3 regions of the Paenibacillus sp. FSL R5-0636 genome follow, and region 3 is predicted to be linked to each of the others. Evidence: riboswitches for the same ligand, from Rfam matches in the RefSeq annotation. Region 3 holds a riboswitch; each other region holds the start of a gene.
The links. A riboswitch is a leader RNA that binds a small molecule or an ion and turns the genes downstream of it on or off. The one in region 3 is predicted to bind cyclic di-GMP.
Positions count from the first base shown of each region.

Region 1: it holds a riboswitch for cyclic di-GMP, as region 3 does, so the genes downstream of both, MKX34_RS21880 (thiamine pyrophosphate-binding protein) here and MKX34_RS01900 (anti-repressor SinI family protein) in region 3, are expected to answer to the same signal.
Region 2: it holds a riboswitch for cyclic di-GMP, as region 3 does, so the genes downstream of both, MKX34_RS31415 (NPCBM/NEW2 domain-containing protein) here and MKX34_RS01900 (anti-repressor SinI family protein) in region 3, are expected to answer to the same signal.

Region 1 is NZ_CP150232.1:4,790,070-4,794,788, forward strand. It holds gene MKX34_RS21870 (YafY family protein) at 1-565, shown strand, start outside; gene MKX34_RS21875 (HAMP domain-containing methyl-accepting chemotaxis protein) at 687-1,937, shown strand; cyclic di-GMP riboswitch class I at 2,112-2,208, shown strand; gene MKX34_RS21880 (thiamine pyrophosphate-binding protein) at 2,364-4,004, shown strand; gene MKX34_RS21885 (carboxymuconolactone decarboxylase family protein) at 4,015-4,383, shown strand; gene MKX34_RS21890 (hypothetical protein) at 4,486-4,719, shown strand, end outside.
Region 2 is NZ_CP150232.1:6,893,077-6,897,795, forward strand. It holds gene MKX34_RS31415 (NPCBM/NEW2 domain-containing protein) at 1-2,696, opposite strand, end outside; cyclic di-GMP riboswitch class I at 2,955-3,041, opposite strand; gene MKX34_RS31420 (hypothetical protein) at 3,199-3,771, opposite strand; gene MKX34_RS31425 (EAL domain-containing protein) at 3,882-4,719, opposite strand, start outside.
Region 3 is NZ_CP150232.1:429,473-434,191, reverse strand. It holds gene MKX34_RS01915 (signal peptidase I) at 1-15, shown strand, start outside; gene MKX34_RS01910 (TasA family protein) at 106-714, shown strand; gene MKX34_RS01905 (helix-turn-helix domain-containing protein) at 884-1,213, shown strand; gene MKX34_RS01900 (anti-repressor SinI family protein) at 1,321-1,476, opposite strand; cyclic di-GMP riboswitch class I at 1,504-1,588, opposite strand; gene MKX34_RS01895 (2-oxoglutarate dehydrogenase E1 component) at 2,059-4,719, shown strand, end outside.

The DNA.
Region 1 (4,719 bases), 2.7 Mb from region 3:
GCACCCTTCCGACGAGACCTATCCGTTCCTATCTATCCTGCAGGAAGCTGTTTGGGAAGATCGTAAAGTAAAGATCACTTACCCATGGAATGACGAGACGAAGGAACGTTTTATTGAACCTCTTGGGTTAGTCGCAAAACGTGGAGTTTGGTATGTAGTGGCACGAACCGAGGGTGAAATGCGGACTTTTCGCGTGTCAAGATTAATACAAGCTGAAGCAACTAATGAATCATTTGTCAGACCTGAGACTTTTGATTTAAAAAGCTACTGGGAACAGTCGACTTTAGCTTTTAAAGCAGCTCTGCCAAAATATGTAGTGAAATTAAAGGTGAATGAGTCTATTCTTAAAGAATTACAACGTGAAAGATATGTAACTATAACTTTAGTAGAACCCTCTGCTAATACTGGGTGGATGAACGTAGAGGCCGAGTTTAATACTATAGAATCTGCCTGTCGTATCGTACTCTCTTTTTCTCCTTCAGTTATTGTTTTAGCTCCTACCGAACTAGTAGGGATGGTAAAGTCTGCTATTAAAACAATTTCCACAATATATGAGGAATTTTGACATGAATTCTAAATATCTACTACTTAAAGAAGATTTATGACACTTCTCTATAGACCAATGACCTATAAATCCCCTATAATAACACCATTACATAAAATTTAATAAGGGGGACATTTTACCAATGAGCTGGATGCACAAACTTCCGTTAAAACAAAGAATTGTTGCCGGATGTTACCTCGTTGCCGCACTGTTTGCTATTCCTGTCTTAGTTACGTTAATGATTCTAGGTCAATTTCTCGTAGGAATTATACTAGTAGTTGTTCTTGCAGGTCTGACTTTACCTGTTGCTCGCTTCGTGGAGAGAACGCTTACATCATCTTTTGATGATATTGCTAATGTATCTCACAGTATTTCGAAGGGGGATTTCACTAGCAGAGCGGACGAAAATGGTTCAATGGGTGACGTAAGCCGCTCCTTTAACACAATGATTGATAAGCTCAAGAAGATTCTGACCGATGCATCGCAGATCACCCGTCAAGTAATGGATGCAAGCCGCGGAATCGAAGATAAGAACCAGAACCTGAAAATTGTTATGGCACAAGTAGCCTCTTCTTCTACCGAGCTCGCTCTTGGTGCAAATGAAATATCTACGGATATCGCTGATATGACAGAATCCATTAAAGACATTGAGACCAAAGTATCCAATTATACGAACTCCACCAAAGAAATGAACAGACGTTCAATACATACCTTAGAACTTGTTGAGCAAGGGCGCCAATCCGTAGATACACAGGCTGAAGGCATGCGTAAAAACATAGAGGCTACACAAAAAGTGGCTGATACTATTGAAGCTCTCTCACAAAATGCCCGCGGGATTACGATGATCACCAAGACCATCACAGAGATCGCTGAGCAGACCAACCTGCTGTCACTCAATGCCTCCATCGAAGCTGCTCGTGCCGGAGAGCATGGTCGGGGTTTTGCCGTTGTCGCTCAAGAGGTTCGCAAGCTTGCTGAGGAATCTACGGCTTCCACAAAAGAAGTATTCGGTTTGGTCCGCAGCATTGAGTCAGATATTAAACAAGCCATCGATAATATCGCCATCAATGAAGAGGTTGTGCAGGTTCAGAATGAAATGATCACTCAATCTGCCCATATTTTCGCACAAATTGTACAAAGCGTGCAGTACATTACCGAGCAAATCTCTTCATTCTCTGCGGAGAGTGATCTTATGCTAGAAAGTGCCTTGAAAATTTCCAGTGCAATTGAGAATATCTCAGCAATCACCGAAGAAACCGCTGCAGGCACTGAAGAGGTATCGGCGGCTATGAATGAACAGATTAATGCCCTGCAGTCTGTTGCAGAAGAAACGGAAAAAATGACCCAGGCCGTATTTAATCTGCAAAAAACCATTCATATCTTTAAATTCTAGTTCAAAACTATCAACTGCCACCTAAGCTGAGTCTTAGGTGGCAGTTTTTTTCGCGAGGCAAAACTTCATCTCTTGGACAAGACTTTCGTCAAATTTCGAGTTTTTTTAGCGGATTATGTTGACAAAAATTAATGAGGAATATATTGTAAAGGAAAATTATTCTTATCAACTATAAATTAATATTGGCAAAATCCTCGAAAGAGGATGACGCAAAACCATGGATCTACAGCCTCATTTTTTCGTTTGAGGCCATGATTGCCAGGTTGCAGAGGAACCAGGACGGCTGAACTATTGTTCAGTCTTAGCGGCGCCTTATGCCACCAACCTGTGCTTACTATAGAGCACAGGTTTTTACTTTTTGAGTATATTGATCTATCGTATCTATTCGGTAGATTAATAACTAATATATATCAAAAAACTTGTGAGGTGTTTCTTTTGAAGACAGTCGCAGATTACATGGCGGAAGCACTACGTAACCTAGGAGTCACCCATTCTTTTGGGATCATTGGCAAATCGATTTGTCCAATAGTTCTAAAGATGGTCGATTACGGTATTGAATTTATTCCCGGTAGACATGAAGCAAGCTCCGGATTCGAAGCAGCAGGGTATGCGCTGAAAACGGGTAACCTAGGCGTAGCATTTGGTACTTCTGGTCCTGGTGGAACTAACCTGCTCACAGCAGCAGCTCATGCGAAAGCTAACAACCTACCTGTCCTGTTTATTACTGGCCACCAATCCATTACAGAGCTTGGAATTCCTCAATGTCAGGACTCCACCTCTTTTCTGGCTGATTTAGCTGATATGTTCAGACCTGCCACCTTGTTCAGTAAATTGGTTGAACGTGGGGATCACTTTGGTACTATTTTTAATCATGCGATTTCTGTGGCCCTGGCCAAACGGGGTCCTGTTCATCTTTGTATTCCTTTTGATGTACAAACTGAAGTATTGGAAGAATGCAATATTGTAATCCCTGAAAGAGAGTCTCTAATTAGTCAAGCAAATATCGATAGAGTCATCGATGCTATTCAAGCTGCTAAGAATCCTTTGATTATTGCGGGTAAAGGAATTAACCGCTCCGGAGCACATAAAGAGCTTGTTCAACTCGCAGAAACTTTTAATATTCCTGTAGTAACATCTCCTGGTGGAAAAGGGGCTATAGTCTGGGATCACCCGCTCTATCATGGTCCTATTGGCGTTGGCGGTTCGACCCACGGGGATGATTTATTGAATAAAAGCGATCTGTTTATAGTGCTTGGATCACGTTTAAGTGATATGACCATCTGTAATCTTAAACGGGAGAATCATCCAGCAACTTTAATTCAATTTGATATTGATCCAACCTTTGTCGGAAAAATCCTATTGTCCAAAACGATACCGGTCACTGGGGACCTGCGCGATAATTTGGTGCACTGCCTAAATCATATTGACCCCAGCACAATCACCAAACGTGAGGCTTTGGCCGATGCTGATTATTCAGAAGAGCTTCCAACCCTCAAGAATCTTTCACTGGCTTCAGTAATGAGCACTTTAAGTGATTTGATCCCTTATAATAATTCAATTTTCGTTGATGATGGAAGCCATGGATTCCACGCTGCAAAATGGTACAAGGTTAAGAAACCGGGCAGCTTTGTTTTTGATGCTTATTTTGCTTGCATGGGTAATTCGATCGGCATGGCTATTGGTGCAAAAGTTGCAGCTCCTGAAGAAACTGTCCTCTGCATTACAGGTGATGGTTGTTTCATGATGCTCGGCGCTGAGATTAACACCGCTGTCTGCAAAGATATCCCTGTCATCTTTATCGTGGTCAATAATAAGCAACTAGATATGGCTCTTAAGGGTATGGAGAAAACCACAGGTCGTATCGATGGAACTCTATATGAAGTACCAATGGACGCCGTGAAATTCGCTGAATCTCTAGGTGCTAAAGGCTACAAATGTGAGACTGCGGATGAATTCACAGCTGCAATTAAAGATGCGGTAGCTCTAAACCATGTTGCCGTTATTGAACTACTAACAGACCGTGATGAAGTCCCTCCGACTGCACACCGTACTTTGAACCTAAACTAGGAGGCTAACCATGAAGGAAAATATCAACAGTGGTCTCAACCACTTCACGAATCTATCAGGAGACTATGGCGCAAAAGCACTAGCTCCAATTAAAGACCACTTCCCTGACTTGGCTGAATTTATTATGGGGAATGCCTATGGCGATATTTTTCAACGTAATACTATAGCCCCTGACTGGAAGGAAATTGCAGTCATTTCATCTTTAATTTCAATGGGTCAATTCGAACAGCTGGGTGTTCATTATGTTATGGCCCTTCGTGTTGGAGTCACCGTAGAACAGCTTAAAGGCATTCTATTACACTTAGTACCCGTTATAGGGGCACCTAGAATCATCACAGCTTTTAATATCCTGCTTGCAACCATAGAAGAAATCCAATAACCCAACAGTTCGACAACAATATACAAAATTCGACTTTATTATTGCATGCACTTGAAAAATATGCCTATAATAGAGTCGGAATATCCCAATACTTGCTGTATAGTGTCGAATTTTGACTTTTATAAAACAGCTAAGTGGATATATAAAGGGCTGGATATTGCAGTCGAACTGTTTTGGACAAATTCAATCTATGGGAGAGATTTAGGCATGGGAAGTTTCATTTTGAAGACAGACACTGCAAACAAGGTTATTAACATTGAGTTGGATGGAACATTTTCTGAAGAAGATGGTCTAAAATCTATTCAAGCTTATCAACAAACTATCAATCCAATTACT
Region 2 (4,719 bases), 600 kb from region 3:
GTCTCAGGATTCACAGTGAAGCCATGTCTGGCAAAATAGCTGCTTAAATCTAATCCCAGTACTTCGGAGGAGAACTCCACCAAATACTGCTGCTTGGAATTGTCACCGTTGGGAAGGGTGACCTTCCGCTCCCGATATAGCTTGGTCAGCTCTGTCCAGTATCCCGGATGTGCCAGCTCCAGCTGCCAATAGGCTCCGAGTTGTGCAAATAAGCCCTGCTGATTCATTACCACTTTATTTTCTTCGAGGACATATTTATAGATATCTGATTCATACGGTATACGATTATCTATCGAATTCGCCGCGACAGACATAAACATAGACACCATATTATTAGTTACTTCGCCATATTCCCGTTCACCCATAGCCAAGCGATGCCCAATTTCGTGATTCAGTCCCCAGCCCGGATAAGCTTTGTTAAAATCACCTAACATGGTTCCTACTGTTCCAAGTTGGATCCCTGTATGATCTCCCGCTGCATACATCGCACCATAAGGCTGCATCAATCGAATATTCTCACGAATTAGCTTGGCATCATGAATCTCACTACTGCCATCCAAGCCATAGAAGGTAAAAATGCTTTTCATCCAGGTGTCATACCCAGTTACGGTATCCAGCGGGTTATTTCCTTGCGTAATAAATTTGTTGTACGCTTCAGTCGCAGTTCCTGTAAAAATAACATGATCGCTGGCCATTTCTACCACATCGATAAGTTTGCGATCTTGAACATTTGGATGAGCCGCTTTATCTTCGTCTAATCTTTGTTTGTATGTGGTTAAGAAGGTTCTGAATTGTTCTGGATCCGTGGTCTTGGTCATAAAAGGAATCTTTTCTAAACCTTCGAAGCGGATCAGTGGCGCCTTCCCTTGCTCCTCAGCTGTATAGGGATTTACGATATAAACGGTGCCGCCCTTAGTTACATCATGAGCATAAGCACTAGTCGTTGCAATTTCAGGTACAGTTATAGTGTTCTTGCCCGCACGCAATTGTACGCCCCTAGCCCAACTATTCCAAGCTCCCTCTTGTTGAGAAAAGATCAAAGAAGGCAACTTATCACCCGAAGCAGCATCCACATAAACATTGATGGTCTCGCCAGGCATTGCCGCAAGTCCTGTAGGCTGGTTGTTCGTGCCGAAGCCTATTCTCAGGTTTTGCTGAGCATGTTTTTTCATATCTCCACGCTGCTCCGCCTCTATGATGGTACCTTCGATTTGAACCTCGCCATTAACCAGCTTCTTAGCTAGTTCCAATGAATCTTTAAGGATTGGATAGAGCGGATGTACTTTTGCCGCTTCCTCCAATTCATTGATTTTTGCAACGTTATTATAAGCAGACACAACCGCACTCATCGTTCCATCTGTGAAAATACCATTTACAGCTTCGCTTACTTTATCTTCTGTATAAAATCTAAATTCAGCCGCAAAAGGTCTGTTAATATTAGCTTTTGTGAACTTAAATTTTAATCTTTTAAACTTCGTCGGTTCGAATTTAAATTCCAGAAAATCATTGGTACTAATCGCGGTTCCGCTAGATACAAGTTGGAAGGTCTCTCCTTTACTCGTCTCTGATGCATAGATTTCAAAAGCCTCTGGGAATCCTTTGCGGTTATCTCTAGCCAAAAAAGCCACTCTGTCCAGCACTTCCGCTTGCGCTAGTTCAAACACGACTTCATTCGTGAAGCTTGCATCATTGTTTTTGTTCGTTTCCCAATGCGTAGTGGGCTGGTCATCCAGCATATATTCAGGCTTCGTACCTGGGTAGCTTCCACCGTTCACCGTTACTTTTGATACGTTTGCATTTGGCATTCTATAAGCTTGGCTATAGGCATTTTCATAGGCTGTACCATACCCTTTTAGCTTCGAAACCTTGGCTGCCGTTGCGTCTACCTGATGGTTCTCCAAAAGGATCTTTGCATTCTCTATCTCTTCTTTAAACTGCGTATACAGTGGATGTGCCTGCACTTCATTCTCTAAAGCTGTTAATTTCTCTGTCGTATTAAAGGCAGCACTAACTTGGCTCAAGGTATCATCTGTAAATAAATTTTTCATTTTAGCAGAGACACTATCCTCTTTATAAAAAGAAAACTCAGCCGCACTCGCCCAATCTTGGTTCGCTTTTTTGAAGACAAATTTAAGTCTCTTAAAAGCCGTAGGTGCGAACTGAATCTCCACTACATCACCGGTTGAGCCTGTATATTCTCCAGAAGACACGAGTGTGAAATCACCCGCATCGGTAGTGGAGCCATAGATATCAAATTCTTGAGCAAAACCTTTACCTCTAGCACCAGATTGCCTAGCGGCATAGACCATTCTATTTAATTCAGTGGACTCATTGAAAACAAACACAACCTCATTCGTAAACGTTGAACTATTCGGTTTGCCAGTCTCCCAATGCGTGCTCATATCCCCATCCATAGCCTTAGCTATAGGTGAGCCTGAGTAGTTGCCACCGTTATTTGTGATGGTTTTAATATTTGCTGGATTCATTCTAAAAACCTCATTATAGGCATTTAGAACATCCTTGCCGTACAGCTCAAACGGAATAACCGAAGCGTTGCTTAATAAGTTGACCTTACTTTGCGCGACTGTTTTTGTTACATTTACCTTGCTTGCCTCACTTGCTAAAGCATAACCTGCCTCACTCGAAAAACTGGCCAACATGGCCGCCGATGTAGCGATCGCAATCATTTTCTTCATCTCTTCTTACCCCCAGATGTCATATGAATCTCTCCAGTGCCCAAAAATGGGCACAAAAAAAACTACCCCAAAAGAGTAGCTTGATTGCGTATAAAGTCGCCTAAAAATTAAGACTTAATTTTTATTAAACCTTAACAAGCATAAACGTCTTCGGCGTCCTTATAAGGACGGTAAGCGTTTAAGCGAGAAATATAAGATATTAAGTATAGGTGTATAACTTATACTTTCTTATATTTTAACAAAAAGCGTTACACACTCTTTGGCAGCTGGCTGACAATAGTTATGATAACCTTAGTCCCTATAGCTTTGCGTCCCTACATTTCCATAGGTTTGCCTATGAAGTTTCGAATACATTCAAAGAGTAACATAAGCCTAGATCTGATCGCATGATTAATTGGTATGAAATGAGTATAGGTAATTGCAATTAGTTTTTCTCATGTGATAGATATTATTTATCGACTATCCCGGAAGAGAATGGGATCCTTTAGGACTGGAGGTCTAATTAACTCCCCGATCCGAACAAACGCCGGAACCAATTCCACACATCGCCCGTGATGGGAATTAATCCGAAACCATGTTCGCCAACTGCGATTACACCATATGCCCATTGTCCGATAGCTATGGCACCCCCAGCGATCCTGCCTATCGCTATCGCACCAAACGCCGTATCCCCTATGGCGATGGCCCCCAACGCTTTTTCCGCGATTGCGATCGCTCCTACAGCCACTCCTGCAATCGCAATCGCTCCCACTGCGAAGCCAAGCCAGCTAAGTGCTATTGCTCCAATCGCTAACCACATTCCCAGTGATATTGCTCCTAAGGAAAGTACGCCCACGCTTATCGCACCTATGGAAATCAATCCGACAGCTACATCTCCAATAGCGATTAAACCAACAGCTGTCTTTACACGGGGTTTACTTCCATGACCATACTTTTGACCTGAGTATCGCCCTAAATTACTACGAATACTGATGACCGGAAATGAGGGAGAAGGCCATTGATAATCAATTTCTCGTCCATCAAAGCCCCTAGAATCCGCCCAGCGCGTTACAAATTGATGCCATTTCATATCCATCCCGTCCCCCTTTTCAAATTACCTAAATTATACAACCCCGGGGGTTGGCTGTACTCAGACTCTGACCTGAAATTCATCTCATCCTCTGGACCGATATATACTCATTAGGATTACTGTTTGGGAATAGGATCAGGCTTTCCAAATAAATATCCCTGAAACAACTGATAACCACTCTGCTTAAGCCATTCAAAGTCCTCTCTAAACTCCACACCTTCTGCTAAAGGAACAGATTGGATTTCTAAAGCCTTTTCTAAAAATTGTTTAGCTATTTTCTGTTTGTTCGGATCACTGGACACGCCTTGAACATATTTCATATCTAACTTCATGTAATGAGGTTTAAGCTCCAATAACATCTCGATCGTGCTGAAGCCCTCACCAACATCATCTAAAGCGTATTCAAATCCCCGATCCTTGTAATATGTCAAAATAGCTTTCAAATGAGCGAGATCATCCACTTTCTCCGTCTCAACAACTTCAAAGACAAAAAGAGAGGGGTCGACGCCTAATTGATTGGCCAGTTCAACGGTTGATCTTAAGCAGAACTCTGGAGCGTAAATTGATGTAGGGATAAAATTAATAAACGTTTTTTTATTTAAGGGCGCAGCATATTTTACGGCAGTCATTCTACATAACCGGTCTAAAGCATATAAACGCCCACGATTCCGTGCTGCCGCAAAGATCTCATTAGGATAGATAAGGGATCCATCTTCTTTTTTAAATCTCGATAAAAGCTCGTATGCAAAAATCTCTTCCCTTACGTTCACAATCGGTTGGAAGTAACAAGTAACAAGACCCTTAGTGATAACCTCATCAATCCACTTCATATCCATTACAGTAGACATCTCGGATAGAGGTCTCCATGCTTGGTCATCTATACGAAATTCAATTTTCCCGGACTCCATATGATCGTTACAGAAATCTAGAAGATCTCGCGCTTCAGCTTCCTTA
Region 3 (4,719 bases):
GAAACACAGCCCTAAGTTGATTGTCCACTTCCGCTTACGAACCGGAAGATACAATATATAAATTTTATAAAAAATTCAAACACAAATTTGAGGAGGAATTTTATTATGGGTATCAAGAAAACATTGGGTCTTGGCGTAGCATCTGCAGCACTGGGTTTATCATTAATCGGCGGAGGAACCTTCGCATACTTTAGCGACACTGCGCAAAGCACAGCTACATTCGCAGCGGGTACACTCGATCTGAACTCCGACCCTTCTGTCATCGTTAATATTCCTAACCTGAAACCAGGTGATACTGTAACTAAATCCTTCAAATTGAAAAACGATGGTTCGCTCGATATCGGATCTATCATTCTGAATACATCGACTCAAATCACGGATGCTAAAGGAGATAACTACCTGGATTTAGCCGAGTTCATTAAAGTTAAATTCCTTAGAAATAATGATAAAGGAGTACCTATCGTCTCTCCTGAAAATGTAGTTTATGAGACTACACTTGCTGCTTTAAAAAGTCAGCATCCGGATCTCGTAAAAAATACAGGTTGGGATCAACTCTTTACCGAAGCATCCGGTATTAAAGCCGGTACCAATGACAGCTTCTCCGTCCAATTCGAATTTGTGGAAAATAACCAAGATCAAAATATTTTCCAAGGCGATAGCTTAACACTGACTTGGGATTTCGTAGCTAAACAAGGTGCGAAAAAAGACTACTAAGATCAATAAAGTAATTTAATAAAATACTCGAAGAGCAGCAGATCCTGAATCCGGCCACGGATAAGCAGATTGCTGCTCTTCTCTTTACAATAAACTTTGTCCGATTTATTGATATTTGCTATACTAATAACAAAAATTACGGAGGGGCGTCAGCATAGTGCCACAGAATATGGGCCAACGTATCCAGCAGCTCCGCCTAGACAAGGGTTTCTCCCTATCTGAGCTTGCGGACAGAGCAGATGTGGCTAAGTCGTATCTTAGCAACGTGGAGAGAAACATCCAATCCAATCCATCCATCCAGTTTATCGAAAAGATCGCTGACGCGCTTCAGGTATCCATTCATGCCCTACTCTATGGAGAACCAAATGATGCAGAGGAATCACATTTAGATTCGGAATGGTTCCGATTGGTGCAGGAAGCTATGGACTCAGGCATTAGCAAACGCGAATTCAAAGAATTTCTGGACTATCAGAAATGGAAGCTCGATCAAAAGGATTAATACTTCCTACTAATCTGGTACGATCCTCTCTTCTACTAAATCATATCGAAAAAGGACACAGCGAAGAACCGCTGTGCCCTTTTTCGATATGTAACCCCTCTAATGTATTACTGCACGATCTGCACAGTTTTCTCATGAAAGAACTGGCGGATTTCATCTGCCTTAATGCCAGCCTTCTTAGCTGCTAATAATAAATGTACCCACTCTTGATCCAGATCAATAAACTGCTGTTCTCTGTTGCTACCCTGGTTGGACTTTTCCAAAAAATCTCCCCCTAAGATTTTACGTCCCCAGGCAATCCGGCTGTCATAGTATCTCTACCTTAGACCCGCGACTTTGTGCCCCTGCCTTTCGGCAAGTTTACCTTTTACTGGACCCTTTTCACGAAAGGATCTGCTTAAAAAACTATAATATTACTATCTGCAATAACATTATACAAAAAGAAAGCGGAAAAGTGTGTCGATTCCTGGTTACTTTCTATTTTAAAAACGAAAAATAAAAGATTTTTTTTCAAAGATCTTGTCCGATTATCACGATACTCGTCCGTTACATAAAATAAATTGTACTAGCAAAATAAATATTTACTGACCTAATAGTTAAAAATAAGGATAATAGAATCATTTTAATAGGCCTTTAGAATGGGTAATGAGAAGAAACACCCTTCTTTTCATTAGAACAAGCTAACCTATACCATTTTGCGAACGTATTGGACGAAAGAATGAATTGATTACAGTGGCTGAAAGTAGCACAATAAGATGAGAAATGAAACCGCAATCATCACAGCTCCAGTAAGCGTTGACACAAAATGTCACGTATGGAGTTCATCCGTTAAGGAGGATGTATTCATGGCAGCCAAAGAGCCCTATAACGAATCCATTTGGAGTAAGTATTACGGACCCAATTTAGGCTACATTCAAGAAAGATATGAACAGTTTGTGAAAGATCCCTCCACCGTAGAAAATAATTATCGCGAGCTTTTTACAAATTCGGGACCCCCTCCCCTAACTCCGGATAGCGAACCGGCTCCTCAGCCGCGCATCTCGGGAGACACCGAATGGCTTAGAAAAGCAGTAAGAGCTTCCAAGCTAATCGCCAATATTCGTATATATGGCCATATGGCCGCTGAAATTGATCCGCTGGTACGCGATCAGAATCCCATGGCAAAATATCTTGAGCCTGAAACCTATGGGCTGACCCGCGAAGACCTGATTGCACTACCTGCCACGCTTATATGGGAAAATGCGCCGAATGATGTGCATACCGGGTGGGATGCCGTGCAACGTATGCGTCAGGCATACACCAAGACTATCGCCTATGAATTCGGGCATGTGCATGAAGAAAAAGAACTGCAATGGCTAAATAGACAGGCAGAATCCACCAGCTCACCAGCACCCCTGAATAATACAGAACGCAAAGAGCTCCTGAACCGCCTGATTCAGGTAGAGCAATTTGAAACCTTCCTCCACAAGACTTTTGTAGGTCAGAAGCGTTTCAGTCTTGAAGGCAATGATGCTCTTGTGCCGATGTTAGACGAAATCGTACGCGCTGCTGCACATGACGGTGCAGAGCATATTTTGATGGGCATGGCGCATCGCGGTCGCCTCAACGTTCTTGCACATATTTTGGGCAAACCTTATGATATCATATTTTCAGAGTTTCATCATTCTCCGAACAAGGAGCTTTTCCCTTCCGAAGGCTCCACAGGCATTAACTATGGCTGGACAGGTGATGTGAAATACCATCTCGGTGCAGACCGTGCTGTCCGTGAAGGAGAAACCGTACGCACAAGAATAACACTAGCGAATAACCCAAGTCACTTGGAATTCGTCAATCCTGTCGTGGAAGGTTTCACTCGTGCCGCACAAGAAGACCGGAGCACTGCAGGATTGCCGAAGATTGATACCAGTAAAGCTATGGCGGTGCTGATGCATGGTGATGCTGCTTTTCCAGGTGAAGGAATTGTTGCAGAAACGCTTAATATCGGCAAACTTCAAGGTTATCAAAATGGTGGGACGATCCATATCATTGTTAATAACCGAATTGGTTTTACGACTGAAAGTGAAGATTCCCGTTCTACGCATTATGCGAGTGACATCGCCAAAGGGTATGAAATCCCGATAGTCCATGTCAACGCTGATGACCCAGAGGCCTGCGTAGCAGCCGTACGTTTAGCTAGCGCATACCGCCATCAATTCAAAAAAGATTTCGTAATTGATCTCATCGGCTACCGCCGTCATGGTCACAACGAAATGGATGATCCTGAAACCACACAACCTATTGTCTACGGCAAGGTTCGCAATCATCCGACCGTCTACAAGGTTTATGCAGAGAGACTGAAAAACGAAAAGGTTCTTACCGCCGAAGACGTACAAAAGATGAATGCTGAAGCAGAAAGCGTATTGCAGCGTGCGTACGATAATATGAAGGAAGGCAATCATAAGAAAAAAGAACCCAAAGCCTTCATTCCTCTACAAACGGACCGCGCAGCGGCAAACACTACAGCGGTATCCATCTCCAGCCTGCAGGAGATCAATCGTGAACTGTTGACGGTTCCAGCTGGATTCCAGGTTTATCCGAAGCTGGAGCGCATTTTACAACGTCGTAAAGATGCACTGAATGAGGGTGAAAAGGTCGACTGGGCACTGGCTGAAACGTTAGCCTTCGCTACCATTTTGAAAAATGGGACGCCCATCCGACTGAGCGGTCAAGATGCCCAACGCGGAACCTTCGCACATCGCCATCTGGTGCTGCACGACAGTAAAACAGGAGATTTATTCTCTCCGCTACATCAGCTAAGCGATTCCCGTGCCTCCTTTGGCGTATACAACAGTCCATTGTCAGAGGCATCAGTATTAGGCTTTGAATATGGTTATAATGTGTTCGCACCGGAAACCTTCGTAATCTGGGAAGCACAGTATGGTGATTTCGCCAATGCGGGTCAGGTTATTTTTGACCAGTTCATTGCGGCTGGACGCGCCAAATGGACACAGCGCAGCAATCTCGTCATCATGCTGCCGCATGGCTACGAAGGACAGGGACCTGAGCACTCCAGCGGTAGGCTGGAACGGTTCTTGCAGCTATCCGCTGAGGAGAACTGGACAGTCGCTAATCTGACTACCGCTTCGCAATATTTCCATCTGCTGCGGCGCCAAGCAGCGTTATGCGGGCAGGAAGATGCTAGACCGCTAGTCATTATGACGCCGAAAAGTCTCATTCGGAATACGCGCAGCACTTCTGCCGGAACCGAGCTGGCTTCAGGACAATTCAAGCCTGTATTAGCTGAATCTTTGCTTGGCCAGAAACCAAGTGAAGTTAAACGGCTCGTAGTCTGCAGCGGTAAAGTGGCTATCGACATCCAAACAGAACTGGAAGCAGCACAGGATAAGGATTGGTCATGGCTGCATGTTCTTCGCCTAGAGCAGCTTTATCCGTTCCCGGAACAAGAGTTAAGCGAACATTTAAACTCCTTCAGCTCCCTTCAGGAAATTGTCTGGGTGCAAGAAGAG